One region of the Amycolatopsis sp. NPDC043885 genome, then DNA from elsewhere that is predicted to be linked to it. Evidence: predicted binding sites of a transcription regulator. Region 1 holds the regulator's gene; each other region holds the start of a gene.
What was found. The regulator HspR, encoded in region 1, represses chaperone genes until heat shock. The targets are predictions, from matches to a motif close to ANNTTGAGTNNNNNNNACTCAANNT.

Region 1 (10,568 bases):
CGCGGTCACCGCGATGGTGCGCCTCATCCGGGACACCTGGGCGAAGTCGGAGCCCTTCATCCCGGAGATATCCCAGTTCTTCTACGGGATGCTGTTCACCCTCGCGCCGGCGACCCGCGACTTCTTCCCGATCAACATGGAGGTCCAGCGCGGCAGGCTGGTCCGCGCGCTGGTCCACATCGTGCAGATGGTCGACCGGCCCGACGACCTCGTGCCGTTCCTGACCCAGCTCGGCCGCGACCACCGCAAGTTCGGCGTCATCCCGCGGCATTACGAGGCCGTCGGCACCGCGCTGCTCGCCTCGCTGAAGAACCACCTCGGTCCGGACTGGACACCGGAGGTCGAACGGGCCTGGGCGGAGGCGTTCACCATCGTCGCCCGCGCGATGCAGGAGGCAGCGGCGGCCGACGTCAACCCGGCGTCGTGGTCGGCCACCGTGCTCGAACACCGGCGGCTCACCTGGGATCTCGCCCTGGTCCGCGTCCAGCCCGAGTTCCCGGTGCCGTACCAGCCCGGTCAGTACATGAGCGTCGAAGTACCGCAGCGGCCACGGCTCTGGCGCTACCTGTCGCCGGCGAACGCGCCGCGCGAGGACGGCGGCATCGAGTTCCACGTGCGCGCCGTCGACGGCGGCTGGGTGTCGCGCGCCATCGTCAGCCACACGCAGCCCGGCGACGTCTGGCGGCTGGGACCGCCGCTCGGCAGGCTGTCCATCGACCGGACCGACGGCCGCGACGTCCTGATGATCGCCGGCGGCACCGGCATCGCGCCGCTGCGCGCCATCCTGGACGACCTCGCGCAGTGGGGCGAGAACCCGAAGGTCCAGTTGTTCTACGGCGGACCGTCGCGTGAGGACCTTTACGACCTCGACGAGTTGCGCGCTCTCGCGGCCACGAACCCGTGGCTCACCGTGACGCCGGTGGTCGAACACGGTGAAGAGGCCCCCGGCTGCGTGCAGGGCACGCTCGCGGAAGCCGTTACCCAGCAAGGATCCTGGCCGGGGCACCGGATCCTCGTCGCCGGCTCGCCCGCGATGATCCGCGCGACGGTGTCCCGGATGCTGGTCGCGGGCAGCGCGCTCGACCAGATCGCGTACGACCCCTTCACCATCGACTAGGCACTGTCCGAATGCGATTCCATAATGGGGATCAGTCACCGGACGCATACCGTTACGTGACCCGGTAATCACGGAGAAAAACCCACCCGATCGGCGGATCACGCTTTCCGGCCCCAGTGGCGAAAAACACTGGTTAGCAAGGAAAATCCCGCCTGCTTGATCACCTTTACTTAGTGCCAGACGGTGTTGACGGCGCGTATATCGTTTGCTCCGTTCGAGCGGGAAACAACCATTCGTGGATCCTTTCGCGACGTTCGGGCATACAGTCGGGACCCCTCGGGGGAACACGAGCACGATGACATCGGGTCTGGAGAATATGCCCGATCCAACTGGAGAAAATCGTTCACCCATGACTGCCGAAACAGTGAAGTACGAGCATCCACCGAGTCCGTCGAGATCTTCACCGATTCCCGTTCCACCCTTGATCGAAACACCGTCGGCGGACAAGACCGTCGCGATGGCCAAGCTCATCAGGGAGAGTTTCGCCGCCGTCGAAACGAAGGCCGAGGAGCTGTCCCAGTACTTCTACGGCGTGCTCTTCTCCGTTTCGCCGGATGTCAGGGCGTTGTTCCCGATCAACATGGCCACGCAGCGAAATCGTTTGCTGCGCGCACTCGTCTACGTCGTCCAGATGGTGGACCGGCCCGACGAGCTGGCCACGTTCCTCGGTCAGCTCGGCCGTGACCACCGGAAGTTCGACGTCGTCGGCCGCCATTACGACGCCGTCGGCGTCGCGCTGATCGCCGCGTTGAAAAGGTTCCTGAAGGACGACTGGACACCGGAACTGGAAGACGCCTGGGTCACCGCGTACGGCGTCATTTCGAAGCACATGCGCGAGGCCGCGAGCAAGCAGACCGGGCCCGCGTGGTGGAAGGCGACCGTCATCGAGCACCGCCTCGCCTCCCGCGACGTCGCCGTGGTCAAGGTGCGCACCGACCAGCCGCTCCCGTATCGGGCCGGCGGCTACGTCAGCGTCGAAGTCCCGCAGCGGCCGCGCATGTGGCGATACTTCTCGCCCGCCACCGCGCCGCACCAAGACGGAACGATGGAGTTCCACGTGCACGCCGTGCGCGGCGGCTGGGTCTCGCGCGCGATCGTCCACCACACCCGGTTCGGCGACGTCTGGCGCCTCGGTCCGTCGCTCGGCGCGCTTTCGGTGAACCACACGGAAAGACGTCCGCTGCTGATGATCGGCGGCGGCACCGGCGTCGCGCCGCTGCTCGCCCTGCTCGACGACATGTCGCGCTGGAAGAACAACCCTCCGGTGCACCTGTTCTTCGGCGGCCGCCGTCCGGAAGACCTCTACGCACTCGACGAACTCCGCGGGCTCACCGTCACCTGCCCTTGGCTGACGGTAACCCCGGTGACCGAGGAAGGCACCATCGCCGGTGGCGACCGCGGCACGCTGGCCACGGCGGTCACCCAGCGCGGCGCTTGGAAGGAGCGCGACGTGTACGTCGCCGGGTCACCGCCGATGATCCGGGCGACGATCGCGAAACTGCTCGCCGCGGGCACCGACCTGGAGCGGATCAAGTACGACCCCTTCACCCTGGACTGAACCGATGCGTCCTTCGTATTAGGCCGATCGGCTGTTCCACCTGGGCTTGACGCAGCAGTAGGTCAGTGAATCATTGACCGCGGTCACCGGCGGATTTATGGTCTAGACCACATTGCTCCCCCTCACGGGAACACCGTCGTTCCATCCCCCAGGAGCCGGCATGACCGTCAAACGCAAGCTCGTGGCAGCCGCCGCCGGTGCGATCCTCGCCCCGATCGCCATCGTGGCCATCCCGCAGGTGGCCAGCGCCCATGGCTACGTACTGTCCCCGCCCAGCCGCCAGGCGAACTGCGCCCAAGGCAAGGTTTCCGGCTGCGGTGCCATCGTCTACGAACCGCAGAGCGTCGAAGGCCCCAAGGGGCTCCGCAGCTGCAACGGCGGCGTTCCCGGATTCGCCGAGCTCAACGACGAATCGAAGCCGTGGCCCGCCGCGTCGGTCGGCAACAGCGTGACCTTCAACTGGAAGTTCACCGCCTACCACCGGACCACGAACTACGAGTACTACATCGGTGGCACCAAGATCGCCGACATCAGCGGGAACAACTCCGCGCCGAAGGACCCGACGTCGCACACGGTGAGCCTGAACGGCTTCAGCGGCCGCCAGAAGGTGCTCGCCATCTGGAACATCGCGGACACGCCGATGGCCTTCTACAGCTGCATCGACCTGCAGATCGGCGGCGGCAATCCGCCCACGACGAGCAACCCGCCGACCACCAGCAACCCGCCCACGACGTCGAACCCGCCGACCAGCACCACCAACCCGCCCACCGGCGGCACCTGGGCGGCCGGGACGTCCTACGCGGTCGGCAACACGGTGACCTACGGCGGCGTCACTTACCGGTGCCAGATGACACATACGGCGATCCAAGGCTGGGAGCCGCCGAACACACCCGCGCTGTGGACACGGCAGTGAAGCTGGCCCTCGTTCTCGTCGCCGGCCTCGTGGCCCTCGCGGGCTGCGGGGCCGGCGACGGCTCACCGCCCAACGCCGGCGCCCCGATCTCCCCGGCCCCCCAGTCGGCGGAGGCGTCCGCGGCGTACAACGACGCCGACGTGATGTTCCTGCAGATGATGATCGCCCACAACAACCAGGGCGTGGAGATCGTCAAACTGGTGAAGGCCAAGCAGGGGCAGAAGCAGGAGCTGACGAATCTCGCGGCCGCCATCGAGGCGACGCAGCAGACCGAGACCACCGACATGCGGAACTGGCTGAAGGCCTGGGGCAAACCCGAGACGGGTTCGGCGGATCCGCACGCGCACCACCATCACGGTGGCGACGGACTCACCGACAAGGGCCTCCTCGAAGCACTGTCCAAAAAGGATGGTGCGGAGTTCGGCCTCGACTTCGCCGACATCTTCGTCGCGCACCAGCACAACGGGGTCGCGCTGGCGAGGACCGAGCTGAAGGACGGCAAGAACCCGGAGGCGAAGGCGCTGGCCCAGCGGATCATGGACTCGCGCACCGGCGAGGTCCAGCAGATCCGGACCCTGGTGCCCGGCCAATAACGCATTTAGTCCTCTGAATGCGGGGTAAGGCGACACGCGCGCTGGGCTCAGGCTCCGCCACCTCCGCCTTGCGAAGAAGTACATGAAGGCCCCCTTCCTGCACCTAGGCGCGAGGAAGGGGGCCTTCATGTACTTGGCAAGGTGCTGCCGCGGTGGCGTTCCGGACCCCACCCGCAGCAGGTACCTCAAAGGTGACCCGGAGCATTCAGAGGACTAATTGCGTTTTCTGGGCTTCCAGACCACGAGTGCCGTCTGCTGCCGCAAGGGAACGAGATCCTTGCGGTAGGAGGCGTGCACGGCCGCGGCCGTCTGTTCGGCGGCGACGTACGCCGCCGTGAGCTCTTCGGTCAGTTCGGCGATTCGCGCGCGGAGCGCGTCGACCTGGTTCTCCAGCTCGATGATCCGCTTGATGCCCGCGAGGTTGACACCGTCCTCTTGGGACAGTCGCTGCACTTCGCGCAGCAACGCGATGTCCCGCATCGAGTAACGCCGTCCACCGCCGGAGGTCCGGCCCGGCGACACGAGACCCTGGCGGTCGTAGGACCGCAGGGTCTGCGCGTGCAGGCCGGAAAGCTGCGCCGCCACCGAAATGACGAACACCGGGGTGTCCTCGTCCGCACCGTGCGGCAGCCCGCCGAACATCGTGCTCACCTGCCTTCGAGAAGTTCGGTGATCTCCGGTCGCGGATCGTGATCGGCCATGGCCTCCGCGTAGGCCTCCAGCGCTTCACGGGCCTTGTCGTCCAATTTGGCCGGGATGGCCGCCTGCAGGGTGACCAGCAGGTCGCCCTGCGAGCCGTCGCGTTTCGCGATTCCCTTGCCGCGCACCCGGAGCACGCGACCGCTCGCTGTGCCCTGCGGCACCTTCAGCGAGACCTTGCCCTCGAGCGTCGGCACGGTGATCGTGCCGCCGAGAGCCAGCTCCGTGAAGGACACCGGCACGGTGATCGTCAGGTCGAGGTCCTTGCGCCCGAACACCGCGTGCGGAGCGACGTGCACGCGGACGTACAGATCGCCCGGCTGCGCGCCGCCACGGCCCGGTTCACCCTGGCCTGCCAGCCGGATCCGCTGGTCGTCGGCGACGCCCGGCGGGATCCGCACGGTCAGCGTGCGGGTGCGGGTGCTGATGCCCTCGCCCGCGCATTCCGGGCAGGGGTCGTCGATGATCGTGCCGCGGCCGCGGCAGTCACGGCACGGCTCCGAGAACGCGAACGCGCCCTGGCTCCGGCTGACCAGCCCGCTGCCCTGGCAGGTCGCGCACGTCCTCGGGGAAGTACCCGGCTTCGCGCCGTTGCCGCCGCAGGTGGAACAGGTCGCCGGGCTCGACAGCCGCAGCGGCAGGGTCGCGCCCTTGACCGCCTCGGCGAAATCGATCCGGACGTCGGTCTCCACGTCCGCGCCGCGCTGCGGCCGGTTCGCCGTGGCACCGGCCGCGCCGCCGCGACGGCCGAAGAGCCCGCCGAGGATGTCGCCGAGACCGCCGAAGCCGCCCTGCTGCTGACCCGCCTGGCCGAAGATGTCGCCGACGTCGAAACCGCCGCCGCCACCGCCGGCCCCCGGGAAGCCGAAGCCGCCGGGACCGCCGGAGCCGAAGAGGCGCCGAGCCTCGTCGTACTCCTTGCGCTTGGACGTGTCGGAAAGAACGCCGTACGCCTCGGAGACCGCCTTGAACTTCTTCTCGGCCTCCGCGTTGCCCGCGTTGGCGTCGGGGTGGTTCTCCTTGGCCAGCTTGCGATAGGCCTTCTTGATCTCGTCCGCGGTGGCGTCGGAGGAGACGCCCAGCTCACGGTAGAAGTCCTTACCGATCCATTCCCGTGCACTCACCGAACGTCTCCTCCTTTCACGCCGTATCGCCGATCAGCGGTTGTTCTCATCGAAAAGTTCGCCCTCGAGCGGCAGCTCGCCACCGACGGGCGGGTCCACCGGGGCGCCCTGCGCCGACGGCGCGGGAGCCGCACCCGGCTCGTGGTCGGTGACCCCGACCAGCGCCGCGCGCAGCACGCGTTCGCCGAAGCGGTATCCGCGGCGCATGACCGTGGTGACCGTCGGCCCGGTGACGTCCGGCGACGTGCTGTGCTGGACCGCCTCGTGGACGCTCGGGTCGAAGGGCTCGCCCTCGGCGCCGAACGGCTCGAGACCCGACCGCTGCAGGCTGCCGACCAGCTTCTCGCCGACCGCCTTGAAGGCGCCCGTCAGATCGCCGTGCTGCTCCGCGCGCTCGAGGTCGTCGAGCAGCGGGAGCAGATCGTTGACGACCGACGCCTTCGCGCCGGAGACGACCTGCTCGCGGTCACGGTCGACGCGCTTGCGGTAGTTGGCGTACTCCGCCTGAAGACGCTGGAGGTCGGCGGTGCGTTCCGCCAGCTCCTTCTCCAGTCCGGTGGCCACCGACACCGAGTCGTCCACAATGGACTCCCCGAGGCCGGGGCCCGCGTGTGCGGCGGGCTCCGGCTCCGTCGGGACAGCCGGCTCTTCGGTCGGAGCGGCGTGCTTCGGACCATCCTTGGGCTCGGTCGCCGGGGCGGCCGTGCGGACCTCACCGGTCAGCGGATCGATCCGCCTACGGTCCCGCACGACCACCGGTTCGTCCGGGCCCCGGCCCTCGGTTTCGTCGTAGCGTCCGGTCACTTCTTGTCCTTCTCGTCCTCTTCGACGATCTCGGCGTCGACGACGTCGTCCGCCTTGGCCTGCGAACCGGCACCCGCGCCCGCCGCACCGGCGGCACCATCACCGGCGGCACCTTCGGCGCCCGGGGTGGCGTTGGCGTAGAGCGCGGTGCCCAGCTCCTGGGAAGCCGTGTTCAGCTTCTCGATGGACTCGCGGATCTTCGCCGAGTCGGTGCCCTTGAGCGCCTCGTTGGCCTCGTCGATCGCGGACTTCACCTTGCCCTTGAGCTCGTCGGGCAGCTTGTCCTCGTTGTCCTTGACGAACTTCTCGGTCTGGTAGACCAGCGTCTCCGCCTGGTTGCGGGTCTCCGCCTCCTCGCGGCGCTGCTTGTCCTCCTCTGCGTGCGCCTCGGCGTCCTTGACCATGCGCTCGATGTCGTCCTTCGGCAGCGCGGAGCCACCGGTGATCGTCATCGACTGCTCCTTGTTCGTGCCGAGGTCCTTCGCGAGGACGTGCACGATGCCGTTGGCGTCGATGTCGAAGGTGACCTCGATCTGCGGCACGCCACGCGGGGCGGGCGGGAGACCGGTCAGCTCGAACATGCCGAGCTTCTTGTTGTGCGCCGCGATCTCGCGCTCACCCTGGAACACCTGGATCTGCACCGAGGGCTGGTTGTCGTCCGCGGTGGAGAAGATCTCCGAACGCTTGGTCGGGATCGTGGTGTTGCGCTCGATGAGCTTGGTGAACACGCCGCCCTTGGTCTCGATGCCCAGCGAAAGCGGGGTCACGTCGAGCAGGAGGACGTCCTTGACCTCGCCCTTGAGCACACCGGCCTGCAGCGCCGCGCCGACGGCGACGACCTCGTCCGGGTTGACGCCCTTGTTCGGCTCGCGGCCGCCGGTCAGCTCCTTGACCAGCTCGGACACGGCGGGCATGCGGGTGGAACCACCCACGAGCACGACGTGGTCGATGTCGCCGACGGCGACACCCGCGTCACGGATGACGTTGTTGAACGGCTTGCGGGTGCGCTCGAGCAGGTCCGAGGTGATCTTCTGGAACTCGGCGCGGGAGAGCTGCTCGTCGAGGAACAGCGGGTTCTTGTCCGCGTCCACCGTGATGTACGGCAGGTTGATGCTGGCCGAGTTCGAGCTGGAGAGCTCGATCTTCGCCTTCTCGGCGGCCTCACGGATGCGCTGGAGCGCCATCTTGTCCTTGGTGAGGTCGATGCCGTTGGACGACTTGAACTTGTCGACCAGCCAGGTGACGATGCGCTCGTCCCAGTCGTCACCGCCGAGGTGGTTGTCACCGGAGGTCGCGCGGACCTCGACGACACCCTCGCCGATCTCCAGCAGCGAGACGTCGAACGTACCGCCACCGAGGTCGAAGACCAGGATGGTCTGTTCCTTCTCGCCCTTGTCGAGGCCGTACGCCAGCGCCGCCGCGGTGGGCTCGTTGACGATGCGGAGCACGTTCAGGCCGGCGATCTGCCCGGCCTCCTTGGTGGCCTGCCGCTGCGCGTCCTCGAAGTAGGCGGGGACGGTGATGACCGCGTCGGTGATGGTCTCGCCCAGGTACGCCTCGGCGTCGCGCTTGAGCTTCATCAGCACGCGGGCGCTGATCTCCTGCGAGGTGTAGGCCTTGCCGTCGATCTCGGTCTTCCAGTCGGTACCGATGTGCCGCTTGACCGACCGGATGGTCCGGTCGACGTTCGTCACGGCCTGGTTCTTCGCCGGCTGGCCGGTCAGCACTTCGCCGTTCTTGGCGAAGGCGACGATGGACGGGGTGGTGCGTGAACCTTCCGAGTTGGCGATGACCGTCGGCTCGCCGCCCTCAAGGACAGCGACGACCGAGTTGGTCGTGCCGAGGTCGATGCCGACCGCTCGCGCCATGGTGTGATCCTCCTGCTAGTTCGTGACCTGCACGTTTCGGCCCACCTTGAGTGGGCTCAACGCAAGTTGTATCGGGATGGTGGGGCTTCCGTCAAGCCGGACTTGAGTCACCCTCACTCAACCTTGTATCCGGCTCAACGTGCGGCACGATCGTCTTGTTCCCGGACTACCGGCAGACCGTGCCCGGAGCGGGTGTGACGCCGCTCGCAGTGTTCTCTATCGCGCGACCGCGCTCGCGCTGCCAGGGCGCACACCGCATGCACGTCACCTCCCGTCGAAGGCGCCCTGCCATCCCGATCACGGGGCCTGACGGCCGAAACGCGCGACTCCAAAAGATCAAGGGCTTCCGGCCACCTCAAGCTCGGTCACCTGCCGAAGGCACCGGCCAGCCCGCGCACCCGCTCGCCATGTCCCAGAACTCCGAATACCGCCAGCCGTGCGGCGAGAGGGTCTTCACCAGTCCCTGCATCGCCAGCATGTCGGCGTAGGAGGTGAACGGCGAGCCGAAGTCGTGACAGCCGATCGCGCGATACGCGCCGTAGGACGGGTCGAGCTGGGAGTACGGCAGCAGTCCGTCCGCGTTCCCCGCCGTCGCGGCCTCGATCGCCTTCGCGAGGTCCGGCCAGAACGCGGGGAGGATGAGGCTGCCGTAGACGCCGGCCGCCATCTCCTCGGCGGTCACATTCCGCCCGAGCTGTTTCGACGGCACGCCGCCGGGCGTCCGCATCAGCGCGTCGTAAGCGGCGAGGACGTCCTTGCCGCGAAGCGCACAGTCGGCCGACGTCGTGCACCACTTCGCGAAGTCCTTGAGCGCGCTTTCGGTCGCGACGGCCTCTTCGAGGATCGCCTGCCTGGTCGGCCGCGAGTGGTCGACCGCGCCGTCGAGCACCATCGTCCGGACGCGCTTCGGGTACTTCTCCGCGTACACGGCACCGAGTTCGGAACCGTAGGAGACGCCGAGCCAGTTCACCTTCGGCTCGCCGAGGGCGACACGGATCGCTTCGATGTCGCCCGCGGCCCGCCAAGTGTCCACAGAGGACAATCCGGGACCGGTCCTGTTCAGACATTCGCCGCCCGAAGCGCGGTTGTGCGCGAGGAGCTTGTCGTAGTCCGCGCGGCTCCGCGGGAATCGGCTGATCGCCGGATCGTGCAGACCCGGCCCGCAGGTGATCGCGGGCCCGCTGTCGCCGACGCCGCGCGGGTCGAACCCGATGACGTCGAACCGCTGCCGCACTTCGGCCATTTCCGGCTGATCCAGCGCGAAACCGCGGCCGCCGTACTTCAGCACGGTGACACCGGCACCGCCCGGCCCGCCCGGATTGGTCAACAGCGAACCGACGCGCCGCGTGGGATCGGTCGCGGGCAGTTTCGCCAGCGCGATCGAAAAGCCATCGCTCACCGGCAGGCTCGCGCATTCCAGTGTCGGCGCGTACTCGGTCGCGCACGGCTTCCAGTCGATCCCTGGCGCGGCGGACGCGGGCAGCGCGGAAAGCGGCAGCAGGGTCAGCGCGATGATCGCGGCGAGCGTCTTCATACAGGCTTCACCGTGATCGAGCCGGTGCCGGCCTGGAGATCGAGGACGTTCGCCGAACCCTGGTCCTGCCGGACGCCGCCGGTCTCGACCTTGCCGACCTCCGCCTTCGCGCGGACCTGGTACGCGCCGTCGGGAACGGTGACGACGACCTTGCCGACCTCCGCGTTCGCGGTGACCGCGCCCGGCTTCGCGAGACCGACCTCGATGTCGCCGGTGCCGGTGCGCAGGTTGACCGGCCCGGACGTGTTCATCACCTTGAAGTCGCCGACGTCGCCCTTCAGATCGACCGAGGCGGCGCGGGCGAGGGTGATCTTGCCGGTGCCGATGGACCCGGAGATCGCCAGCTCGCGCGGCACCA
Region 2 (10,568 bases), on a different contig from region 1:
CTCCTACGGGCTCGACCTGCCCGCCATGATGCCCAGCTGGGGCGAAATGCTCGGCGGCGACGCCCTCGCGGGCCCGCGGACGAAGTTCCTCGACGAGGTCAAGACCCTCCAGGCGAGCGTGTCCTCGGTCGCGGAATGCCGCAAACCGGTCATCGCGGCCATTTCCGGCTGGTGCATCGGCGGTGGTGTCGACGTGATCGCGGCCGCGGACATCCGCCTGGCGAGCGCCGACGCGAAGTTCAGCGTGCGCGAGGTCAAGGTCGCGATCGTGGCCGACCTCGGCAGCCTGCAGCGGCTCGCGCCGATCATCGGCGAGGGACACCTGCGCGAACTGGCCCTGACCGGCAAGGACATCGACGCCGCCCGCGCCGAGAAGATCGGCCTGGTCAACGACGTCCACGCGGATCAGGACACCTTGCTGGCCGAAGCTCGCAAGCTGTCGGCGGAGATCGCCACGAACCCGCCGCTGGTCGTGCAGGGCACCAAGAACGTGCTCTCGGCCAACACCGAACGCCAGGTCGCGGACGGCCTGCGTTACGTCTCGGCCTGGAACGCGGCGTTCCTGCCCAGCAAGGACCTCGGCGAGGCCGTCCAGGCGTTCCTCGAGCGCCGCGCGCCCGAGTTCAAGGGGGAGTAAAAAGAACCGGCGGCCCTATCAGCGGACCAGGAGGACGATCGTGAGCGCTTCGGAGGCATACCGCACGTTCCGCGAGGCACGGGACTACCTGCAGGCCCATCGCGAGGACTACGAGACCGCCTATCGCGACTTCACCTGGCCCCGGCCCGCCGAGTTCAACTGGGCGCTGGACTGGTTCGACGTCGTCGCGGCCGACCCGGCCAACCGGGACCGGTACGCGCTGTGGATCGTCGAAGAGGACGGCATCGAGAACCGCTGGACCTATCCGGAGATGGCGCGGCGGTCCAACCAGGTCGCGAACTGGCTGCGCTCACTCGGCGTGGCCAGGGGCGACCGGCTGATCCTGATGCTCGGCAACCAGGGCGAGCTGTGGCAGACGATTCTCGCCGCGATCAAACTGGGCGCCGTCATCATCCCGGCCTCGACGCTGCTCGGCCCGGCGGACCTCACCGACCGGGTCGAGCGGGGCGCGGCGAAACACGTGGTGATCCGGTCCGTCGACGCGCACAAGTTCGAGAACGTCGAGGGCGGCTACACGCGCATCGCCGTCGGTGAACCGGTCGAGGGCTGGCGGTCCTTCGTGGACGCCTACGAGGAAGCGGACATCTTCACGCCCGACGGCCCGACTGCGGCGGAAGACCCGCTCCTGCTGTACTTCACCTCGGGGACCACCGCGAAGCCGAAACTCGTGCAGCACACGCAGGTCTCGTACCCGGTCGGCCATCTGTCCACAATGTACTGGATCGGCCTCGAACCGGGCGACGTCCACCTCAACATCTCGTCGCCCGGTTGGGCGAAACACGCGTGGAGCAACGTTTTCGCGCCGTGGAACGCCGAGGCGACGGTGTTCCTCCACAACTACGCGCGGTTCGACGCAGTCTCCTTGATGGCGCAGATGGACCGGTGCGGCATCACCAGTTTCTGTGCCCCGCCGACGGTGTGGCGGATGCTCATCCAAGCGGATCTGACCGTGCTGAAGACGCCGCCGCGCAAGGTGGTCGGCGCGGGCGAACCGCTCAACCCCGAAGTGATCGACCAGGTCGAAAAGGCTTGGGGCGTAACGATTCGCGACGGTTTCGGCCAGACGGAGAGCAGCGTCCAGATCGCCAACACGCCCGGGCAGGACGTCGTGCCGGGGTCGATGGGCCGCCCGTTGCCGGGCTTCACCGTGGCGCTCGTGGACCCCGTCACCGGCGAACGCGCGCAGGAGGGCGAGATCTGCCTCGACCTCGAGAAGCGACCGGTCGGCCTGATGGCCGGATACGCGGACGACGAGGAACGTTCCGCCGCGGCCTTCGCGAACGGCTTCTACCACACCGGGGACGTCGGATCGATCGACGAACGCGGCTACATCACCTACGTGGGCCGCACGGACGATGTCTTCAAGGCGTCGGACTACCGGATCTCGCCATTCGAGCTGGAAAGTGTCCTGCTGGAACACGAGGCGGTCGCCGAAGCGGCGGTCGTCCCGGCGCCGGACCCGATCCGGCTCGCGGTGCCGAAGGCCTACGTCGTCCTGACGAACGGGCACGAGCCCACGGCAGACACCGCGGTGTCCATCCTGGCTTTCTGCCGGGAGCATTTGGCGCCGTACAAGCGAATCCGGCGGCTGGAGTTCACCGAACTGCCGAAGACGATCTCCGGCAAGATCCGGCGGGTCGAACTGCGCGGACGCGAAAACGAAGCCGACGGGCGCCCGGCGGGGGAGTTCCGCGAGGAGGACTTCCCGCAGCTGAAGGGCTGACGCCCCGGCCCCGAACTCGCGTGTTCGGAGCCGGAACTCGCGTGCTTGGACACGGAACTCGCCCGGCCCGGAGTGTTCCGCCTCCAAGCACGCGAGTCACGTCTTCAAGCACGCGTGTTCCGGCTTGGGCGTGTGGGTCGAACGACCCACAGCGCGGTAACCGGAACCGCGTTAGCATCCTCGGCAGTGAATCGTTGACAACCCGTGGGGGTCACGGGTCTCACCTTCCCTGCTTGAAAGGTGTTCCTGTCATGCGCATTCGTTTCCTCCTGCCGATGCTCGCCCTGGTGGCCGGGCTCGGTACCGCGGTGGCCACTCCGGCCGCCGCCGATCCGGGCCCGGTGACGGCGGGCGAAGTGTCCGTCGCCGACGCCTGTTACTCCTGGGGACGCACGTTGTCCCAGGGCGCGTCCGGTGAGGACGTCCGGCAACTGCAGATCCGGGTCGCCGGGTACCCCGGTTACGGTGGTGTGCTCGCCCTCGACGGCCAGTTCGGCGCGGGGACCAAGGCCGCGGTCACCCGCTTCCAGCAGGCGTACGGGCTGGCCGCGGACGGCATCGCCGGTTCGGCCACGTTCTCGAAGCTCTACGCGTTGCAGGACGACGACTGCACGCCGATCAACTTCACCTACGCGGAACTGAACCGGTGCAACTCAGACTGGTCGGGCGGCAACGTCACACCGGCGACGGCGAAAGCCAACGCGCTGGTCTCGATGTGGAAGCTGCAGGCGATGCGGCACGCCATGGGCGACCGGCCGATCGACGTCAACGGCGGCTTCCGCAGCGTCGCCTGCAACAACGCGGTCGGCGGCGCGACCAACAGCCGTCATCTCTACGGTGACGCCGTCGATCTCGGTGCCGGCTCGCAGGGCTTCTGCGGATTGGCGAAGCAGGCCCGTAACCACGGGTTCGCGGAGATCCTCGGGCCGGGCTACCCCGGCCACAACGATCACACCCACGTGGCACACCGGTCGACGCGGTTCTGGTCGGCCTCCTCCTGCGGGATCTGACCTCGTCATTCCCAGCGCCACAGCGACGGCGGCCGTCCTCCCTTGGGGAGGGCGGCCGCGTGTTCGGTGGTGCGCCGCAAACCGGGGACCCGCTCCATGGTCCGGCCGAGGTTGGCCGGATAGGGGCGGTCCCCGGTCAGCGCTTCGGTGACGTCCAGCGCCTGCGCCGTCGTGAAGATCGGCCCCAGCAGCCCGGCGGTGAACGCGACGTCCCGCCACAGCCGTTCGGCCAGCATCGGGCGGCAGTCCGCCACGATCCGGTCGTGGTCGAACGCCAGCGGAGGGACCTCGTCCAGCGGAACCCACACCACGTTCCCCGGCTCGTCGAGCGCGGGATCCACCGTTGCCCACAAGGCGATGGAGAGCGTGGGACCGCGGGGATCACGGTTCGGCTCGTCGAAGGTGGCGAGCTGCCCGGTCGCCGAGAGCGCGTCGGACGGCAGGCCGAGTTTGCCGGCCACCGCCCGGTGCGCCGCCTCCCTCAGCCGTTCCCCGAGCCCGAGCAGCACCCCTGGCAGGGCGAGTTCTCCCGCGAAGGGCTCGGCGGCTCGTGGCGCGATTCCCAGCAGCACGTTCCTGGTGCCGGGGGCGAACCGCACCACGAGCACGTCAACGGACACCGGCGTCGACTCGATCACGCGTAGATTGTCGACCTTGCCTCCGCGACCCGGTAACCGGCCCTGTCCGGGCCGTACCCGGTGACGGCCACCGGCAGCCGCGCACCGAACCACGCCAGCGGATCCGTCAGGTCGACGGCGGGAGAGCCGTCCTTGGGGACGACCGCCAGCCCGGTCGCGTCGAGGTGGGTCACCGCGAGCGCGTCGACGCCGTCGCAGGCCGCGATCGCGTAATCGAGCAGGGCCGCGTCGAGATGACCCGCCCGCCACGCGCCCTGGAATTCGCCGGTTTCGTTGTGCGCTTCCGGAAAGCGGGCGAGCACGGCGGCGGACTCGGTCGGCAGCGGTCCCGCGCCGTGCCGGGTGAGGTACGTCCGCGTGACACCCAGGACGGCGTGCGGGCGCCCGCCCAGCAGTGCGCGGGCGTTGTGCGGCGTGGTGGTCGACCAGGTCGTGTGCGGATGGAACCCGTGGTGCTGGTCGAGGAGAGCCCCCTGCGCTCCCTCGAACACCAGCCGCCCGGAATCCGCCAGCCGTCCCGTTTCGTCCCCGTCGGTGATCCGCACCGCGTCCGCGAAATCGCGGTACAGCGCCACCAGTTCGTCCACGCCGTGCGGTGGTGTGGCGAGCGGGGCATAGAACCGCGCGAGCGCGTCCAGCTTGCGCCGCAACACCGACGGCCGGGCGCAGTCGGCGACCGTGGGCGCTTCCCCCGGCGTCCCGATCACCTCCTGGCTCTCCACCACGTCACCCGGCTCGGCCCCGGGCAGCAGCGAGTACCAGACGGTCTCGCCGATGCCCTTCCCGCACGAGCCGTGCCGGTTCACGCCCCGGGCCTCCTCCCTTGCCCGGTTGGCGTGGATGTGGAACGGGGTGGTGAGCAGGGCCTGGCCGTCCACACTCAGCAGCGAGAGCGGATTCCGGACACCTGCCGCTTCCAGCCGCCGCGCTTCGGCGGCCAGCGCGAACGGCTCGACCAGCACGAACCGCGACAGATGGGTGGGCACGCCGGCGAACGTGCCCGCCCCGAACTGGCTGAACGTGTGGTGCCGCCCGTCCACGACGACGTTGTGCGCGGCCTGCGCGCCCCCGTTGAAGCGGACCACGGCGGTGGTGGGCCGGTCGGCGCAGAGCGCGTCGACAACCGCGCCCTTGCCTTCGTCGCCGAAGCCGAGCCCGACCACCACCACGTGACCGTCCAGGAGACTCATCGCAGCACCACGTCGCTCGGCCCCTCGGCCTCGGGCACCGCCGACGTGACGACCGTCTTGGTGCCCAGCTTCGCCAGCGCCTTGCCGACCGCCTTGCTTTCGGCGACCGAGCCGACGTCCGCGAGATCGGCGAGCGCACGGTCGACGTCGACGACCCGCTCTTCCAGCCCGATGGTGGCCGCGATCAGTTCGCACACCGCGCCGGGATCGTCGAGCTTCAGGAAGTTCTGGCCGAGCAGGCCGCTCCAGTGTTCGCCGATCTCCGGGTCGTTGTAGTACGACGACTGGTTCGGCAGTACGAAGAAGACGTGCCACTTGCGGGCCAGCTCCCGGTACACCGAGGCCGGGTCGATGTCCTCCCGTACGTCGTCCCCGATCACCCGGCGGATGTGGCGCGCCTCCAGCGCGGGCTTGTTCAGCTCGTCGCCGATGATGAACAGATAGCCCTTGCGGCCGCGGTTCTGCCACGCGTCGGTCACGACGTGCCGGGCCATGAAGTAGGCGGCCAGCTCGTAGGACTCGCTCTTCTGCCCGCCGCCACCGCCTTCGAGGAAGATCGTGCGCAGCTGCTCGTCCATCCGGTTGTCCGATTCGAACTGCCCGACCTGCAGCGGGACCCGGTCGCTGTCGGCGTCACCGATCGCGCCGAACATCACCTGCGGGTCGGCCAGGTAGCCCCGGCGCTTCAGCAGGCCGTGCAGTTTGCCGAGCTTGCCCTGCATGACCCGCGGCACCCGGCGCATCGAACCGGTGACGTCGAACAGCACCGCGATCGGCGTCGAATCGGTGTGGTCGGCCGAATCCCGGCATTCCCGGACGGCGTTCAGCGGGTCGAGCGCGGGCGCGACCTTCCAGTCTTTCGCGGGCTTGGAGCGCAGATCGGCGGTGTAGCCGAAGTCGTCCTCGCCCTTGGCCCGCCGGAAAGTCTTCGCGGCGGCGTAGGCGTTGTCGTCCCAGTGTCCGTGTCCCATGGTCAGGCTCCTGTCTCGGGGATGGTGAAGGGGCGGAAGGTGCGGGGGCCGTACAGGTCGTCGAGCAGCGCGTCGTACTCGTCGAGCAGGTCGGCGGCGTCGGGTCGTTGTGCCGGGGCTTCCTGTGTGCACCAGGTCGCGAATTCGCGTTGGCGGGTTTCGTGCGGTGCCAGGAGTTCCAGCATCATGCGGTGGAGCATGTGGACGTCGGTGGCCACGGTCACCGGTAGTCCTTTGTGGACTTCCGGCGGGTAGTCGACGGACTTGTCCGCCGCCAGCGGGAGCACACCGTCTTCGACGGCGAAGGACCAGCCGACTACGACGATGCCGTGCTCTCCGGGATGTACGAGCACGTTGTCCGCGGTGAGGTGGCCGTGGACGACACCCGCCCGGTGCGCGCCCGCCACGGCACGCAGGAGGCGGCGGTGCATCCACGCGTAGTCGCGGCCGTCGAGCCCGCCGGGGAAGGCTTTCCCGATATCGGCGAGGGTGACGAAACCGTCGACGAGCGGATCGAGGACGCTGAACGCGCGGTCACCTCTGGCCACCGGACCGGAAGTGTCCAGCAGCCGCGGGTAGTAGGGGCGCAGCCACCGGTGCCGTTCGGTGAAGCCGTCGAGCGCGCGCAACGCGTCCCATTCGGCGTGGATCAGCGGATTGAGCGCCGGGTCGCGGACGAGTTTCACCAGGTGTGGCCCGGTGGTCCGGTACGTCGTGGCGACACTGCCCACCGCGTGCGGTGCGGTGAGGGTGTACGTCGAGGTCGCCGTCGTGACCGCCTGGCGCCTGGCGCGTTTCCAGTCGTCGTGAAGGCGGTTGAGGGTGGCGGCGGCACGGTGGGCGCGCTCGTCGCCGGGGTTGCGGTCGGGGTGGAGCGCGGCCGCCAGTTCGCGGTAGCGATGGCGGGCGAACAGAGCGGCCGCGTCGACCGCGTTCTCGACCGCCTTCACGGCGTCTTCCCTGGTGAGCATAGTTTGAGTCTAGATGACTCTTACTTCGGATCGCAAGGGGTGGGTACAAATCCCGTGCCGTGCGGCGGCCTCGGCCCATAGGCTGGGCGAGCCGGACAGGGGGTGTTGGTGGTCTTCTTCGAACTGGATCGGAAAGACGGGCAGCGCACGAACGCGATGATCATCGCGTTCGTGATCGGGATCGTCTGGGGTTCAGTCGCGGCCTTCGCCGGACGATGGGCCGTCGAAGGATTGGCCGGCACCTACGATGTGCGCGCGGTGATCTCCGAAACGAACTCCACGACCACCGAAGGACAGCACGGCCCGCGTACCTCCTACGAGGTTCTGGCGATCACCGAAGACGGCCGCGCGATCGAAGTGCCGACAAGAGACGCGTTCGGCCTCGCTGATCCGGTGGTCGCCCGGCTTTCGTCGGTGACGGACCGGGTTCTGTCCGTGCGCGGGGCCGCCGACGTCGTGGAAGCCCACCATCCGTGGGAGAAGATCACGGCGATGTCCCTCGGCTGGGCGCTCCTGGCGCTCGCGGCCATCGTGCTGGTCAGAGTGGCGAGACCGGGGATCGCGTGGAAGTCCCTGCCGTTCCTGGCCGGGCTGGCCTTCGCCGCGTTAGTGGTCCTGACGCCGGTCGGCTTCGGCGGGAAGGCCTACCGTGAGGCGGCCGACCCCGTCCCGAATCTCTGGGAACACCGTCGCGACTTATGGGGACCGCCGCCGGTGTTCGCCCGTGGGCAGACCGCCGTATCCGGGGAGGCGGCCGTGCGGGTGCTCGACAGCAGGACCGGGCCGCCCGAGGGAGCCGAGGCGTGGTTGAGCGGATTCCACGTCCTCACCTTGCGGATCGAGGCGTCCCGCCTCGGCGACACGCCGCTGGAACTGTCGGCCGACGAACACGGTGAGCCGGAGCGGGTCAAGGACTGCGCGGGCGCTCCCGGCGCTTTCGGCGGCACCACGGGTCTCGTCTGTTTCGTGGTCCCGCCCGGATATCGGCCCGAGTACCTTCTTGTCGGCAAACTCGAACACGAAGTCCTGCTGAGGCTCCAGTGAACGACGAAAGGACTCGTGTGTCGGAAAAGGCGCGGAAACCCGGAGGCCTTTCCCAGGTACGCGAGCAGCCACAGCGGCCGCGGGTGAAGGACCCTTCCCTCGGCTGAGCCGAGGAAACTCGACCTTCATGTACCTCAGACGGAAACCGGCGCCGGTACCGCGCCCATCGACACACCTTCGAGTTCGTGAAGGGTGACGATCTGTCCGGTTTCGGCCTCGCCTTGCGCGACCTTCTCTCCGGTGGCAAGCAGGGCGGCACGGCCCTGGTGGGCAAAACCGCCGACTGCGGCAAGGTGACGTGTCGCGGGACGGCGGGTTCTCGAAACCAGGACTGAGGTTCGAGGCCTGCACCATGTACGGCCAACTGGGGCGACTGAGGCTCAGGAGCGGGTCGCTTCGATCTGGCGCTCGTCTTCGGTCGAACAACTCGTCACCGGATCGTTCGGCCCGCTCCCGCACGTCCAAGCCCCGACCACCACGGGGCCGGGCCCTTGCGGTGACGCCGCCTCGGCGGGCGTCAGCTTGGCGAAGTAGTCCGTGAGCACCTGCGTCGCTTCGGCGCACTCGGCCTTCCCGCGTACGACGACCTTGTTCTTCGCGCCCTGGAACCCGGTGACCTCGCCACACGGCGTACCGGCCAGGACCTGGTCAGCCGTGGGGGCGGGGGAGGGCGGCGGCGCGGCCGCGGGAGCGGGATCGGCGCCGCAACCGCTCAGCAGGACGACGGCGAACGCGGCGGGGAGCACGGCGAGGCTCTTCATGGGCCCTTCTTCTCGAGGATGGTTCATTCGACGGGGACGACGGCGGCGAACACGTTCTGTTCGCCTTTGCTGCAACTGGTGCCGCCTTGCGCGGCGGGGGCGCCGGAGACGCACAGCCAGCCGTCCACGGTCTCGCTGACCGGTTCGTCCGAGCCCGCGGACTGCCGTCCGGCGATCCTCTGGTGGAACGAACCGACGATCCCGGTCGCGTCCGCGCACGAGACGCCGGGGCCGTTGAGCACCTGGAGGGTCAGCCCGCTGGCCGCGGTGACCGTTCCGCACGAACCCTGAACCGGTTCAGCGGATTTCGGCTGGGAAGTGGGAGGCGGGGCGGCGGAGGGACTCGGCGGGGTCCGCGACGGGATCGGCGGCACCGGCACGCTGGACACCGCTGTGGGGAGCGAGGGCGGCGAGACCGACATCGAGGTGACAGGCGGTGGCGGATCTTCGCCCGAACAGGCGGCGAGCGTTCCGGTGACGGCGCAGGCCGCGAACAGGCGCCGCCACGTTCCCGTGGTGGTCGAGACGCGCAAGGCGATCCTTTCGTCGGCCGGTCGTGGCCGGCCCATTCTGACCCGGCCGGGCCCGATGCCGTGGCATTGAGCCACGTTCGATTCGCGGGAGGCTATCGCGACCCCGCCGCCGCGGTACGCGAGGACCGCCCACTGACTGTCCATTGTGGACGATTAACATGCCGTTCACAGCGCGACAACATCCTGCTGTCGTCGCGAACCGATCGGACGAATCCATGCCGGATCCGTTAACGCGCGGACCCGTCCTGCCGAAAACAAAGGTAGCGCTCCGGCGTGTCCCAGTCCCCGTCACGAAACCGTGAGAGTGATGAAGACCGACGAACAGACCGACCCCGCGTCACCCCAGGCCGCCGCGCCGGCGAGCGCGGAGCTGCCACCGACGGCGCCGTGCACCGTCGTCTGGTGTGGTGGCCGCCCGTACGTCCTCGAGACCTCCGCCGGCCACAACCGCTGGATGGGCACCGACCACCGAGGCAGGCCCGTGGCGCTGACCAGCGCGGACCTGCAACGCCGCGGCTGGACCCACACCCGGGCCAGCTGACGGGGGAGGACCTGCCGCCGCTGGATAGGCTGAGCGGGTGAGTACGCCCCCCGAACCGAGCGTGGCCAGCGAAGAGCCTTCCCTGCTGCGGCAGGCCCTGAACGTTCCCAACATGCTTTCGATCCTCCGGCTCGCCGGGGTGCCGGTCTTCCTGTGGCTGCTCCTCGGCCCGAAGGAGGACGGCTGGGCGCTCGCGCTGCTCGTGTTCAGCGCGCTCACCGACTGGCTCGACGGCAAACTCGCCCGCTGGCTCAACCAGATGTCGCGGCTCGGCCAGCTGCTCGACCCCGCCGCCGACCGGCTCTACATCCTCGCGACCCTCATCGCCTTCCTGATCCGCGACATCATCCCGTGGTGGCTGGTGGTTCCGCTGGTCGTCCGCGAGGCGGTACTGGGCGTCTGCGTGTTGCTGCTCCGGCACCGCGGCTTCGCCCCGCCGGAGGTCACCTACATCGGCAAGGGCGCCACTTTCGTGCTGATGTACGCCTTCCCGTTCCTGCTGCTCACCCAGGGCGGTTCCGACATCGC
Region 3 (10,568 bases), 920 kb from region 1:
GAGCGACAGGACGTCGCCCGCGTGCACCGGCCGCGTGTAGGTGAACCGCTGGTCGCCGTGGACCATCCGCGAATAGTCGAGCCCCAGCTCGGGGTCCGAGACGATCGCGTTGATCGAGGCGAGGTTGATGATCGTCAGGAACGTCGGCGGGGCGATGACGTCGGGGTAGCCGGCCGCCTTCGCCGCTTCGGTGTCGCGGTAGAGCGGGTTCGCGTCGCCGAGCGCGTCGGCGAACTCCCGGATCTTCTCGCGACTCACTTCATAGGTACTGGTCGGCGGGTACACCCGCCCGGTGAACGACTGGTCCAAGGCCACCCGAGCAGGCTACCGAACCCGAAAAATACCCGAAGCCGCCCTGGTGACCAGGACGGCTTCGGGTAAGACAGGTAGAACCGCTAGACGCTCAGCGGGTCTCTTTGTGAGTCCGGTGCGTACCGCAGTTCGGGCAGAACTTCTTCATCTCCAGGCGATCCGGGTTGTTGCGCCGGTTCTTCTTGGTGATGTAGTTGCGGTGCTTGCACTCCTCACACGCGAGCGTGATCTTCGGTCGCACGTCAGTGGCAGCCACAGCATTTCCTTCTCTACTAGGCCTGGGATACCCAGGATTACCGCGTAGCGGTGGCCGGACTTGAACCGGCGACACAGCGATTATGAGCCGCTTGCTCTGCCAGCTGAGCTACACCGCCTTACATGAACCTGGCCGCGACACGCTTACGTGACGCGGCTGAGGTCGCGAGCCCCTTTACGGAATCGAACCGTAGACCTTCTCCTTACCATGGAGACGCTCTGCCGACTGAGCTAAAGGGGCCTTGCCTCTCGCGAGGACTTGGAAAGATTACCAACTTCGGAGGACCCCGATTTCAGGGGGGTCCCCTTACCGCAAAACCTCAGGTCAGCAGGGTCAGGACGGTCTCGGAGTGCCGCCCCGGCGAGCGTGCCGTGCGGGCCTGCAGCCACGCCTCCAGGCGGTCCTCCGGCAGCGGCCGCGAGATGAGGTAGCCCTGCGCCACGTCACACCCCATCGCCTCGAGCTGATCCCGCGCGACGTCTTCCTCGACACCCTCCGCCACGACCGTGAGGCCGAGCGAATGGCCCAGTTCGACGATGGAGCGCACGACGGCGAGGTCGCCGAGGTCGGTGCCCATGCCGAGGACGAAGCTCTTGTCGATCTTGACCTGGTCGACCGGGAGCTGCCGCAGGTACGCCAGGGACGAGTAGCCGGTGCCGAAGTCGTCGACGGCGAGCACGATGCCCAGGGAGTGCAGCTCCCGCAGGATCGGCAGTGCCTTCTGCGGGTCGGACATCACACCGGACTCGGTCAGCTCGAAGGTGAGCAGCTCGGGCGGGATGCCGAAACGGTCGAGTTCGCGCGCGACCTTCGTCGGGAAGTCCTCGTCGGCCAGGTTCCGGACCGACAGGTTCACCGCGGCGGAGATGCGCAGACCCTCGTCGAGCCACTTGCGCACGCGCTTCAACGACTCTTCGAGCACGAACGACGTCAGGACGCCGATGAGGCCGGCCGCTTCGATCGCCGGGACGAACTCGTCGGGGCCGAGCCTGCCGAACTCCGGATGCACCCAGCGCACGAGCGCCTCGACGCCTTGGATCTGCCGGTTCGGCAAGGTGATCTTCGGCTGGTAGTGGACGCTCAGCTGGCCTTCTTCCAGCGACTGCCGGAACTGCGTGACCATTTGGAACCGGCGCATGAAGATCTGGCCCATGCTGGCCATGTAGCCGCGGACCTCTTCGCCGCCCTTGGTCGCGCGGACGGCGACGTCGGCGCGCTGCAGGAGCCCGTCGACGTCGACCTGTTCGTCGTCTTCCGCCGACGAAGTGGCGTAGCCGATCATCGCGTTGGCTTCGACGGAAAGCCGGTCCACCGGATACGGGGCGACGAGTTCCGCGCGCAGCAGTTCCGCGGAGGCCTGGGCGCGTTCCGGCGCGCAGCCGACAAGGAGCGCCGCGAAGGACGCGCCTTCGAGCCTGGCGAGCGGGACGTCGGGGCCGAGCGCGTCGCGGATCCGGCGGCCCGCGGCGATGACCATCCGGTCGGCCCAGACGTAGCCGAGGGCGTCGCTGACGGTGGAGAAGACGTCGAGGTCGATCCGGAGCACGACCGCGTTGGCCTGTTCCCGCAACGGTTCCTTGGCGACCTGGCGGAAGCCCGGCCGGTTGAGCAGGCCGGTCAGCGGATCGTGGTAGGCGTCGTGGCGCAGGGTCGCGAGCAGGCGCCGATTGTCCAGCGACGTCGCGAGGTGGCTGGCCATCGTGCCGAGCAGCTGGACGTCGTACTTGCCGAACCCGCGCCAGCGGGACAGCCTGTCGTGCGCTTCGACGACGCCGAGGAGCTGGTTCGCGCTGCGCAACGGGACGACCAGCGCCTCCTGCGCGCCACGGTCGAGCAACGCGGAACGGACGTCGGGATTGGCTTCGGTGATCCGGAAGTGCCGGACGTGCGCGCCGGGCAGGCGCAGCAGCGGGTCGTCGGCGGCCGGGTCGACGGGTGGCAGTTCGTCGCCCGCGACGACCATCCGCATGGTGTCCTTCGGTTCCAGCCGGAGCCTGAGCACGACCCGGCCGGCGGCGAGCTGGTCCTTGATGCGTTCGGCGATGGTCGCCCATTCGCGGACGTCGACACCGCCGACGAGTTCGTCGGCTCGCCCGGCGGGCCGCGCGGCGGCCTGTTGACCGGATCGCGCGACCATCAGGCTGACGTCGGACAGCGCTTCCATGTCGCGCTGCTCGCGGAGCAGGTCGGAGTACGCCCAGTACAAAGCGGTGAGCCCGAGGAACACCGCCAGCACGAGCGGCCAGGCCTTCGGCGTCCCGGAAATGACCAAATATCCGGAAAGGCCGACCGAAGCGTTGACGAAGCCGACGACGAGGATGCGGCCGGTCAAGCGGATCGCGGTGCTGACCCGCATGCGGCGGCGCAGCACGCGGACGGCGGCGAGCGCGAGCAGCGTGCTGACCAGCGGCGCGGTCAGAGTGCCCGCCAGCGCGGCGATCCAGGTCATGTCGTGGGCGCCGGAGGCCTGTTTCACCAGCCCTGCCACGGCGAACGCGCCGGTGATCTCCAGCAGGAAGGCGCCGGCGTTGTAGAGCACGCGGCCCGCGACCTTGCGGGCCAGCAATGTCCCGATGCCCGCCGCGAGGTGGGCGGCGAGCACGACTTCGAAGGGAGCGACGAAGAAGCCGATGACCAGCGGGATCTCGGTGAACGAGATCGTCCACGAGATACCGCTGCGGACGTCGACGTTGATGCCGAGCTGTTCGGCGAGGAGGAACGCGAGCGCGAGAATCGGCCCGATCCACAACAGGTCGTCCGAAGCCTCGAAGTCCAGCCAGAGGCTGACCGCGGCCGCGGCGGCGATGCCCATGGTGAGTACCGCGAAGGTGTAGACGCGGAACCGTCGCTCGTCGGTACGAGCCTCCGTAACGGCGCCTCCCTTGCCCGCCGGCGCCTGTGCGGCGCTCCCGGGCCTGCCGTTCGTGTCCGGCATCCGACCTTCCTTCCCGGCTGCCCAACCGGTCTTGTCCTACCGCGACCTCGGGGACGAGGGCAATACAGTACCCCGGAGGGCGTACCCGAGTCCCATTCGAGACAGTATGAGATCACCCCAGGGTTAACAATGGGCGCGTCCCGCTGACCTGCGTGGACCAAGGGGTGAAATGGGAGCGTTATTCGCGTTCCTTCCGACTACCGGAAGTCACCTGGCGCCACGCCCCGGCCAATCTCGTGAAGTTCCCGGCGGACCCATCAGTAGGGGCTTGAATAGCCCTATGAATAGCCATGCCATCGCCGCCGGGCACGCCGAGCGGCTCGCCACCGTGGACGCCCTGCTCCCCGAAATGCCTGCACTGGAGCCTGTCGAAGGCTCCGTGTCACTCTCCGCGACGGCAGGCGAGTCGGCCGCCGCCGGATTGTCGGTACGGACCGAGACGCGCCCCGATTCTGTTGACTCTCCGTGGCGGGCGCTCGTCGAGCATCGCCTCGAAGCGCGGCTCACCGGCCCTCGTCCGGAAGCTGCCCTTGACGCATTACTCACCCGATGGGATGAACATCTGAAGACCGTCGCCCCACCTGGGGATGTCGAGACCGCGGCGACCGTGGTGCGGCCCAGCCGGGACTCCCCCGGCTCGGCCGAATTGCTGCGCCGCGGCTTCGCGCCGGTGCTGGTGATCGCGGTCCGCCCGGCCGACCGGCTCGCCGTGACGGGGCCGCCCGCCACTCCCGGAGTGCACATCCGGCCCGCCGAAGCGGATGATCTCGAAACCGCCGTCGGACTCGAACTGGAATTGCAGCGTTATGACGCGCAGTTCGGTTCTGTCACTTTGCGCGAGGGCGCGGAGGAAACGATCACGGCGGAGCTGTCGAAACATCTGGGCCGGGAAAATCCGACATTGTGGATCGCCGAGCTGTACGGACGTCCGCTGGGCATGGTGCGGGTGCAGTTCCCCGGTGAGACGGCGTGGATCGGCGGCCGGGTCGCGGCCGACCGGGTCGGCTACCTGTCGTCCCTGGCGGTGGCCGAACCCGCGCGATCGAGCGGGGTGGGGACGGCGCTCGCCGCGCACGCGCACCAGGTCTTCGACGAATGCGGCACCGAAGCCGTGCTGCTGCACCACGCGTTGGCCAACCCACGATCGACGCCGTTCTGGTACGCGCAGGGCTACCGGCCGCTCGGGACGTACTGGCAGCGCCGACCCGCGGTGCCCTGATCCCGATAGGCTCATTTCGTGAAGAGGGACGATGACGCGGCCCCGGTGGCGCCGACCGGGGTCGACACCGAAAAGCCGTCCGCGGCGAGGATCTACGACTGGTTCCTCGGCGGGACCCACAACTGGGCGGTCGACCGCGAGTTCGCCCGCGCGCTGGAAAAGCAGTGGCGGTGGGTCAAACCGGGCGCGCGGCACAACCGCGAGTTCATGAACCGGGTCGTGCGCGCGGCGCTGAACGCCGGGATCCGGCAATTCATCGATCTGGGCTCCGGTGTCCCGACCGCCGGGAACGTGCACGAGATCGTCCAGGAGGAACTGGAGCCGGGCGATACGGCGAAGGTCGTGTACGTCGACTACGAGCCGGTGGCGGTGGCGCACGCGGAGCTGATCCTCGAACGGCACGAGGCGACCGGCTGGGCCGGGATCGTCCAGGCGGACATGCGGCGGGCGAAGGACGTCCTGCGGCATCCCGAGACGCTGCGGCTGATCGATTTCGACCAGCCGGTGTGCCTGATGATGATGGCCGTCCTGCATTTCGCCGGGCCGCACGACGATCCGCCCGCGCTGGTCGCGACCTACCGGAACGCGCTGGCGCCGGGTAGCTGGCTGGGGCTGTCGCACATGAGCTTCGGCGGCCAGACGGGCGAGGACGCCGACGGGCTCCACTGGATGGTCGAGCAGTACCGGAAGACGAGCAACCCCGTGTGGATGCGGGATCGCGAAGAGATCGAGCCGCTCTTCGGGGATTGGCCGTTGCTGGAGCCCGGCGTCGTCCACCTGCCCGACTGGCGGCCGGTGCGGGAGCTGCGGCGGGACGAAGAAGGCGCCCGGCCGTTCGCCTGGTGCGGGGTCGCCGTCCACCCCTGACATCCGACCTTTGATCCCAACGCGTCGCGTTTAGCAGGCTAAACGCGACGCGTTGGGCATTAGAGGTCGGAGGAGTGGGTGATCGCTGACGGCGAACGCGGAAAGGAAACAAACGGGTCGATCGGAGAGTTGAGCTAGGCAGACTCAACTAACCGAGGAGTGCACAGATGACCGACAACCGCCTCCTGCCCGTCCTCCCGCTCGATGACGACGTCGTGCTGCCGGGCATGATCGTCCCGCTCGACCTCGCCGACACGGAGACGCGCGCCGCGGTGGAGTCCGCCCAGGCCAACGCGCCTGCCCAGGCTTCCTTCCCGGGGATCCGGTCCAGTGCCGCCACGAAGGCCGAAGTGCTGATCGTCCCCCGAGTCCACGGCGAGTACGCCGAACTCGGCACCATCGCGACCGTCGAGCGCATCGGGCGCGTGCCCGGCGGCAAGACCGCGGTGTTGCTGCGCGGCACCCGCCGCGCCGTCGTCGGCCGCATCGCCGACGGACCCGGCGCCGCCCGCTGGGTGCACGCCGAGGTCGCCACCGAGACCACCGACGACAACGCCGCGAAACTCGCGTCCGAGTACAAGTCCGTCGTCATCGCGATCCTCCAGCAGCGCGGCGGCTGGCAGATGATCGACGCCGTCCAGGAGGTCGAAGACCCGTCCGCGGTCGCCGACCTGGCAGGCAACTCGTCCTACCTCAAGACCGAGCAGAAGCTCGAACTGCTGACCACGCTCGATGTCTCCACGCGACTGGAGAAGGCCCTCGAATGGAGCCGCGAGCAGCTGGCCGAGCTCGAGGTGACCGACACCATCCGCAAGGACGTCCAGGAGGGCATGGAGAAGCAGCAGAAGGAGTTCCTGCTGCGCCGCCAGCTCGAAGCGATCCGCAAGGAGCTGGGCGAGCTCGACGGCACCGCCAACGACGACGACTACCGCGCCCGCGTCGAGGCCGCCGAGCTGCCGGACGCGGTCAAGAAGGCCGCACTGTCCGAAGTGGACAAACTGGAGCGGACCTCCGACCAGTCCCCCGAGGGCGGCTGGATCCGCACGTGGCTGGACACCGTCCTCGAACTGCCGTGGAACGAGCGCACCACCGACGTCCACGACATCGCGGCGGCGCGCGACATCCTCGACGCCGACCACGCCGGTCTCGACGACGTGAAGGAACGCATCATCGAGTACCTGGCCGTGCGCAAACGTCGCGCGGAGTCCGGACTCGGCCCGGTCGGCGGCCGTCGTTCGGGCGCGATGCTGGCGCTCGCCGGTCCTCCCGGGGTCGGCAAGACGTCGCTCGGCGAGTCCGTGGCGAAGGCGATGGGCCGCAAGTTCGTCCGGGTCGCGCTCGGCGGCATCCGCGACGAGGCCGAGATCCGCGGTCACCGCCGCACCTACGTCGGCGCGCTGCCCGGCCGGATCGTCCGCGCCATCAAGGAAGCGGGCTCGATGAACCCGGTCGTGCTGCTCGACGAGATCGACAAGGTCGGCGCCGACTACCGCGGCGACCCGACGGCCGCGTTGCTGGAGGTGCTGGACCCGGAGCAGAACCACACCTTCCGCGACCACTACCTCGAGGTCGAGCTCGACCTGTCCGACGTCGTGTTCCTGGCGACGGCGAACGCGCTCGAGACCATCCCCGGCCCGCTGCTGGACCGGATGGAGCTGGTCACCCTCGACGGCTACACCGAGCACGAGAAGGTGACGATCGCCCGCGACCACCTGCTCCCCCGCGAGCTGGAGCGCGCCGGCCTCGGCAAGGACGACGTCACGCTGACCGACGGCGCGTTCAGCCGCATCGCCGCCGAGTACACGCGGGAAGCCGGGGTGCGCAACGCGAACCGGACCATCGCGAAGGTGCTGCGGAAGGTGGCGACCAAGGTCGCCCTCGACGAGGTCGAGCTGCCGCTGACGATCGACGCCGACGGGCTCGAGACCTACCTCGGCCGTCCTCGGCACCTGCCGGAGTCCTCGCTGCCCGCGTCGACACAGCGAACGTCGACCCCGGGCGTGGCGACCGGGCTGGCCGTGACCGGCGCCGGCGGTGACGTCCTCTACATCGAGGCGTCGCTGGCGGATCCGGAGTCGGGCTCGACCGGGCTGTCGCTGACCGGTCAGCTGGGTGACGTGATGAAGGAGTCGGTGCAGATCGCGTTGTCGTACCTGCGCTCGCGCGGCGCCGAGCTGGAACTGCCGGTCGGCGACCTGAAGGACCGCGGCATCCACGTGCACGTCCCCGCGGGCGCGGTGCCCAAGGACGGGCCGAGCGCCGGCATCACGATGACGACCGCGCTGGCGTCCCTGCTTTCGGGCCGGGTCGTGAAGTCGGACGTCGCGATGACCGGTGAGGTGTCGCTGACCGGGCGCGTGCTGCCGATCGGCGGGGTCAAGCAGAAGCTGCTGGCCGCGCACCGGGCGGGGATGAAGACGGTGATCATCCCGCAGCGCAACGAACCTGATCTGGACGATGTCCCGGCCGAAGTGCTGGCACAGCTGGACGTCCACGCCGTGGCGAACGTCCGCGACGTCCTGGACATCGCGCTGGCCCCGGCGACGGCTCCGGTCGCCCAAGCGGCGTAACAGCGCGAGGCCGAAGCCCCGGATCCCCCAAGGATCCGGGGCTTTCGGCTTTCCGAGATCCGGACGAACCCGGACATTACCTCACCTTAAACTCCCTATCACGTTTTGATAACGTGTATTGCGTGCCACCCAGCCGGGGTGCGTGATCCTTGAGAGGGCAAGGTCATGAGTCAAGGAATTCTTTCCCCGTTGCGGCCGAGGCGCAGGTGCGTTTCGGCCGGTCAGATCGTCTGTCTGAGCATTCTCACCGGTTTCACCGCGGCACTGACCTTCGCCGGCACCAGTGCCTCGATCGCCGCGGGCATCGCCATCGCCCTGTTCGGCGCCGTTCTCCGTCACCCCGCGCCCGCCAGGGCACGCCGATGAACACCGAATCGGAGTTCATGGCGCGACTGCGCGAACTTCGCGACCGAAGCGGCCTCAGCATCCGCACGCTGGCCACCGCGACCGGCTGGTCCCGCAGCACCTTGGCCGACATGCTGGCCCGGAACACCTTGCCCGGCAACGAAAACCAGATGAGGATTCTGCTGCACGCCCTGCTCCGGGCGGTTCCCGGAGAGCCGGGAATCGACGAGTATCTCGCCGACTGGCGTCACCTGATCGGACGTCGCCACCACCGCAATGGCGGATGCGCGCCGATCGACCGGATACTCGTCGCACTGGAAATCGCCGCACAACGCGGGGGCACCGACGCGCCGGGTCTCCGCAAAGCCAAGGAAATAGTGTTGAGCGAGGGTTCCCTACGAAAGTCGCCTCGTCGCGGTGAATATGCCGCGAATTCACCCGGAAGTCCCGTTCCGCCCGTACTCTCCGACCCGCTCCTTCCCGCACCACCACATCAGCGGATGTCTCGGAGGCATGAGTGAAGCGACGGAATTTCCTGCGCGCGGCCGTGGTCGGCGCCGGTGTCACGGCGTTCGGAAACCGGCTCTCGGGGGCGGCCCTCGCCGCCCCCGCCCAGAACGGACCCAGCCCGTACGGCGCGCTCCAGGCGGCCGACGCGAACGGGATCCAGCTGCCGGCGGGATTCACCAGCCGCGTCATCGCGAGGTCCGGCCAGAAGGTCGCGAACACCGGGTACACCTGGCACAGCGCCCCGGACGGCGGCGCGGTGTTCGCCGACGGCAGCGGCTGGATCTACGTGTCGAATTCGGAGATCACGCCCGGCGGCGGGGCGAGCGCGGTCAAATTCGATGCGAGCGGGAACATCACCGGCGCCCATCGCATCCTGGCGAATACGCGCCAGAACTGCGCGGGCGGCAAGACTCCTTGGAACACCTGGCTTTCCTGTGAGGAGATCGACCTCGGGTTCGTCTACGAGTGCCAGCCGAACGGTCCGGCCACGGCCGCCGTCCAGCGGCCCGCGATGGGGAAGTTCAAGCACGAAGCCGCGGCGGCCGACCCGGTGCGCAAGGTCGTCTACCTGACCGAGGACACCTCGGACGGCTGCTTTTACCGCTTCGTCCCGACGACCTGGGGCAACCTCTCCGCCGGAACGCTGCAGGTGCTGAAGGCGGGTACGGCGACCTCCGGCAGCTTCACCTGGGCGAACGTGCCCGACCCCGACGGCTCTCCCACCGCCACCCGCAACCAGGTGTCCGGTGCGAAGCGGTTCTCCGGCGGCGAAGGCCTGCACTACGCCAACGACACCGCGTGGTTCACCACCAAGGGCGACAACCGCGTCTGGCAGCTCAACCTGACCAACAACACCTACGAGCTGGCCTACGACGACTCGCTGGTCAGCCCCGGCTCGGCGCCGCTGACCGGCGTCGACAACGTCACCGGCACCTCTTCGGGTGACCTGTTCGTCGCCGAAGACGGCGGCAACATGGAGATCTGCATCATCACGCCGAACGACATCGTGGCGCCGTTCCTGCGGATCAACGGCCAGAGCTCGTCGGAGATCTGTGGCCCCGCGTTCACGCCGGCGGGGAACCGGCTGTACTTCTCGTCGCAACGCGGCACCTCCGGTTCGTCCTCCGGCGGGATCACCTACGAGGTGACCGGCCCCTTCCGTTCCTGAGTGCCTGTTGGTGAACCCGCACCGCGATCGACGTCGGCAGGGCGACCTGATCAACCCTCTCCCGTTGACAGGCAAGGGCGCCCTGCCACCGCGATAGCGGGGCCTTCGGCCGGGCGGGTTCACGCGTTGTGTCCCTTCTCCGAGTCCATCCTCAGCTCCGCCAACAGGCTCTGACACCGCGTGCGGGGCGCCCGGCCGGGCGCCCCGCCACCGGCTCAGGCGTTGGTGCGGTTCTTCTCACGCAGGCGGTTCACCACGAAGAGGGTCAGCGCGACCCCGACGGCGGCGATCACGAAGTACTGGAAGAACCCGGCGTACTCCTCGACCAGGTGCCAGCTCTCCCCGAGGCCGTAGCCCGCCAGCACGAACACCGTGTTCCAGATCAG

Region 2: AC069I_RS41675 (adenylate cyclase) is a predicted target of HspR. The motif match lies at 7,162-7,186, and genes of this name have one in related genera.
Region 3: lon (endopeptidase La) is a predicted target of HspR. The motif match lies at 5,716-5,740, and genes of this name have one in related genera.

The regions. Positions count from the first base shown of each region.
Region 1 is NZ_JBWKEA010000001.1:1,466,733-1,477,300, reverse strand. Features, by position in the region: gene AC069I_RS07400 (globin domain-containing protein) at 1-1,117, shown strand, start outside; gene AC069I_RS07395 (globin domain-containing protein) at 1,575-2,675, shown strand; gene AC069I_RS07390 (lytic polysaccharide monooxygenase) at 2,836-3,588, shown strand; gene AC069I_RS07385 (DUF305 domain-containing protein) at 3,573-4,181, shown strand; gene AC069I_RS07380 (heat shock protein transcriptional repressor HspR) at 4,395-4,823, opposite strand; gene dnaJ (molecular chaperone DnaJ) at 4,829-6,004, opposite strand; gene grpE (nucleotide exchange factor GrpE) at 6,038-6,808, opposite strand; gene dnaK (molecular chaperone DnaK) at 6,805-8,676, opposite strand; gene AC069I_RS07360 (alpha/beta fold hydrolase) at 9,032-10,210, opposite strand; gene AC069I_RS07355 (DUF4097 family beta strand repeat-containing protein) at 10,207-10,568, opposite strand, start outside.
Region 2 is NZ_JBWKEA010000026.1:94,626-105,193, reverse strand. Features, by position in the region: gene AC069I_RS41705 (crotonase/enoyl-CoA hydratase family protein) at 1-637, shown strand, start outside; gene AC069I_RS41700 (AMP-binding protein) at 678-2,381, shown strand; gene AC069I_RS41695 (D-Ala-D-Ala carboxypeptidase family metallohydrolase) at 2,633-3,391, shown strand; gene AC069I_RS41690 (NUDIX domain-containing protein) at 3,397-4,029, opposite strand; gene AC069I_RS41685 (adenylosuccinate synthetase) at 4,026-5,219, opposite strand; gene AC069I_RS41680 (hypothetical protein) at 5,216-6,190, opposite strand; gene AC069I_RS41675 (adenylate cyclase) at 6,193-7,161, opposite strand; gene AC069I_RS41670 (hypothetical protein) at 7,270-8,205, shown strand; gene AC069I_RS41665 (hypothetical protein) at 8,391-8,540, shown strand; gene AC069I_RS41660 (hypothetical protein) at 8,586-8,966, opposite strand; gene AC069I_RS41655 (hypothetical protein) at 8,990-9,643, opposite strand; gene AC069I_RS41650 (hypothetical protein) at 9,807-10,040, shown strand; gene clsA (cardiolipin synthase ClsA) at 10,078-10,568, shown strand, end outside.
Region 3 is NZ_JBWKEA010000001.1:544,783-555,350, forward strand. Features, by position in the region: gene AC069I_RS02765 (MaoC family dehydratase N-terminal domain-containing protein) at 1-315, opposite strand, end outside; gene rpmG (50S ribosomal protein L33) at 404-568, opposite strand; tRNA gene AC069I_RS02775 (tRNA-Met) at 614-686, opposite strand; tRNA gene AC069I_RS02780 (tRNA-Thr) at 736-808, opposite strand; gene AC069I_RS02785 (putative bifunctional diguanylate cyclase/phosphodiesterase) at 888-3,503, opposite strand; gene AC069I_RS02790 (GNAT family N-acetyltransferase) at 3,784-4,722, shown strand; gene AC069I_RS02795 (SAM-dependent methyltransferase) at 4,741-5,589, shown strand; gene lon (endopeptidase La) at 5,757-8,159, shown strand; gene AC069I_RS02805 (hypothetical protein) at 8,325-8,525, shown strand; gene AC069I_RS02810 (helix-turn-helix domain-containing protein) at 8,522-9,025, shown strand; gene AC069I_RS02815 (alkaline phosphatase PhoX) at 9,022-10,182, shown strand; gene AC069I_RS02820 (DedA family protein) at 10,398-10,568, opposite strand, start outside.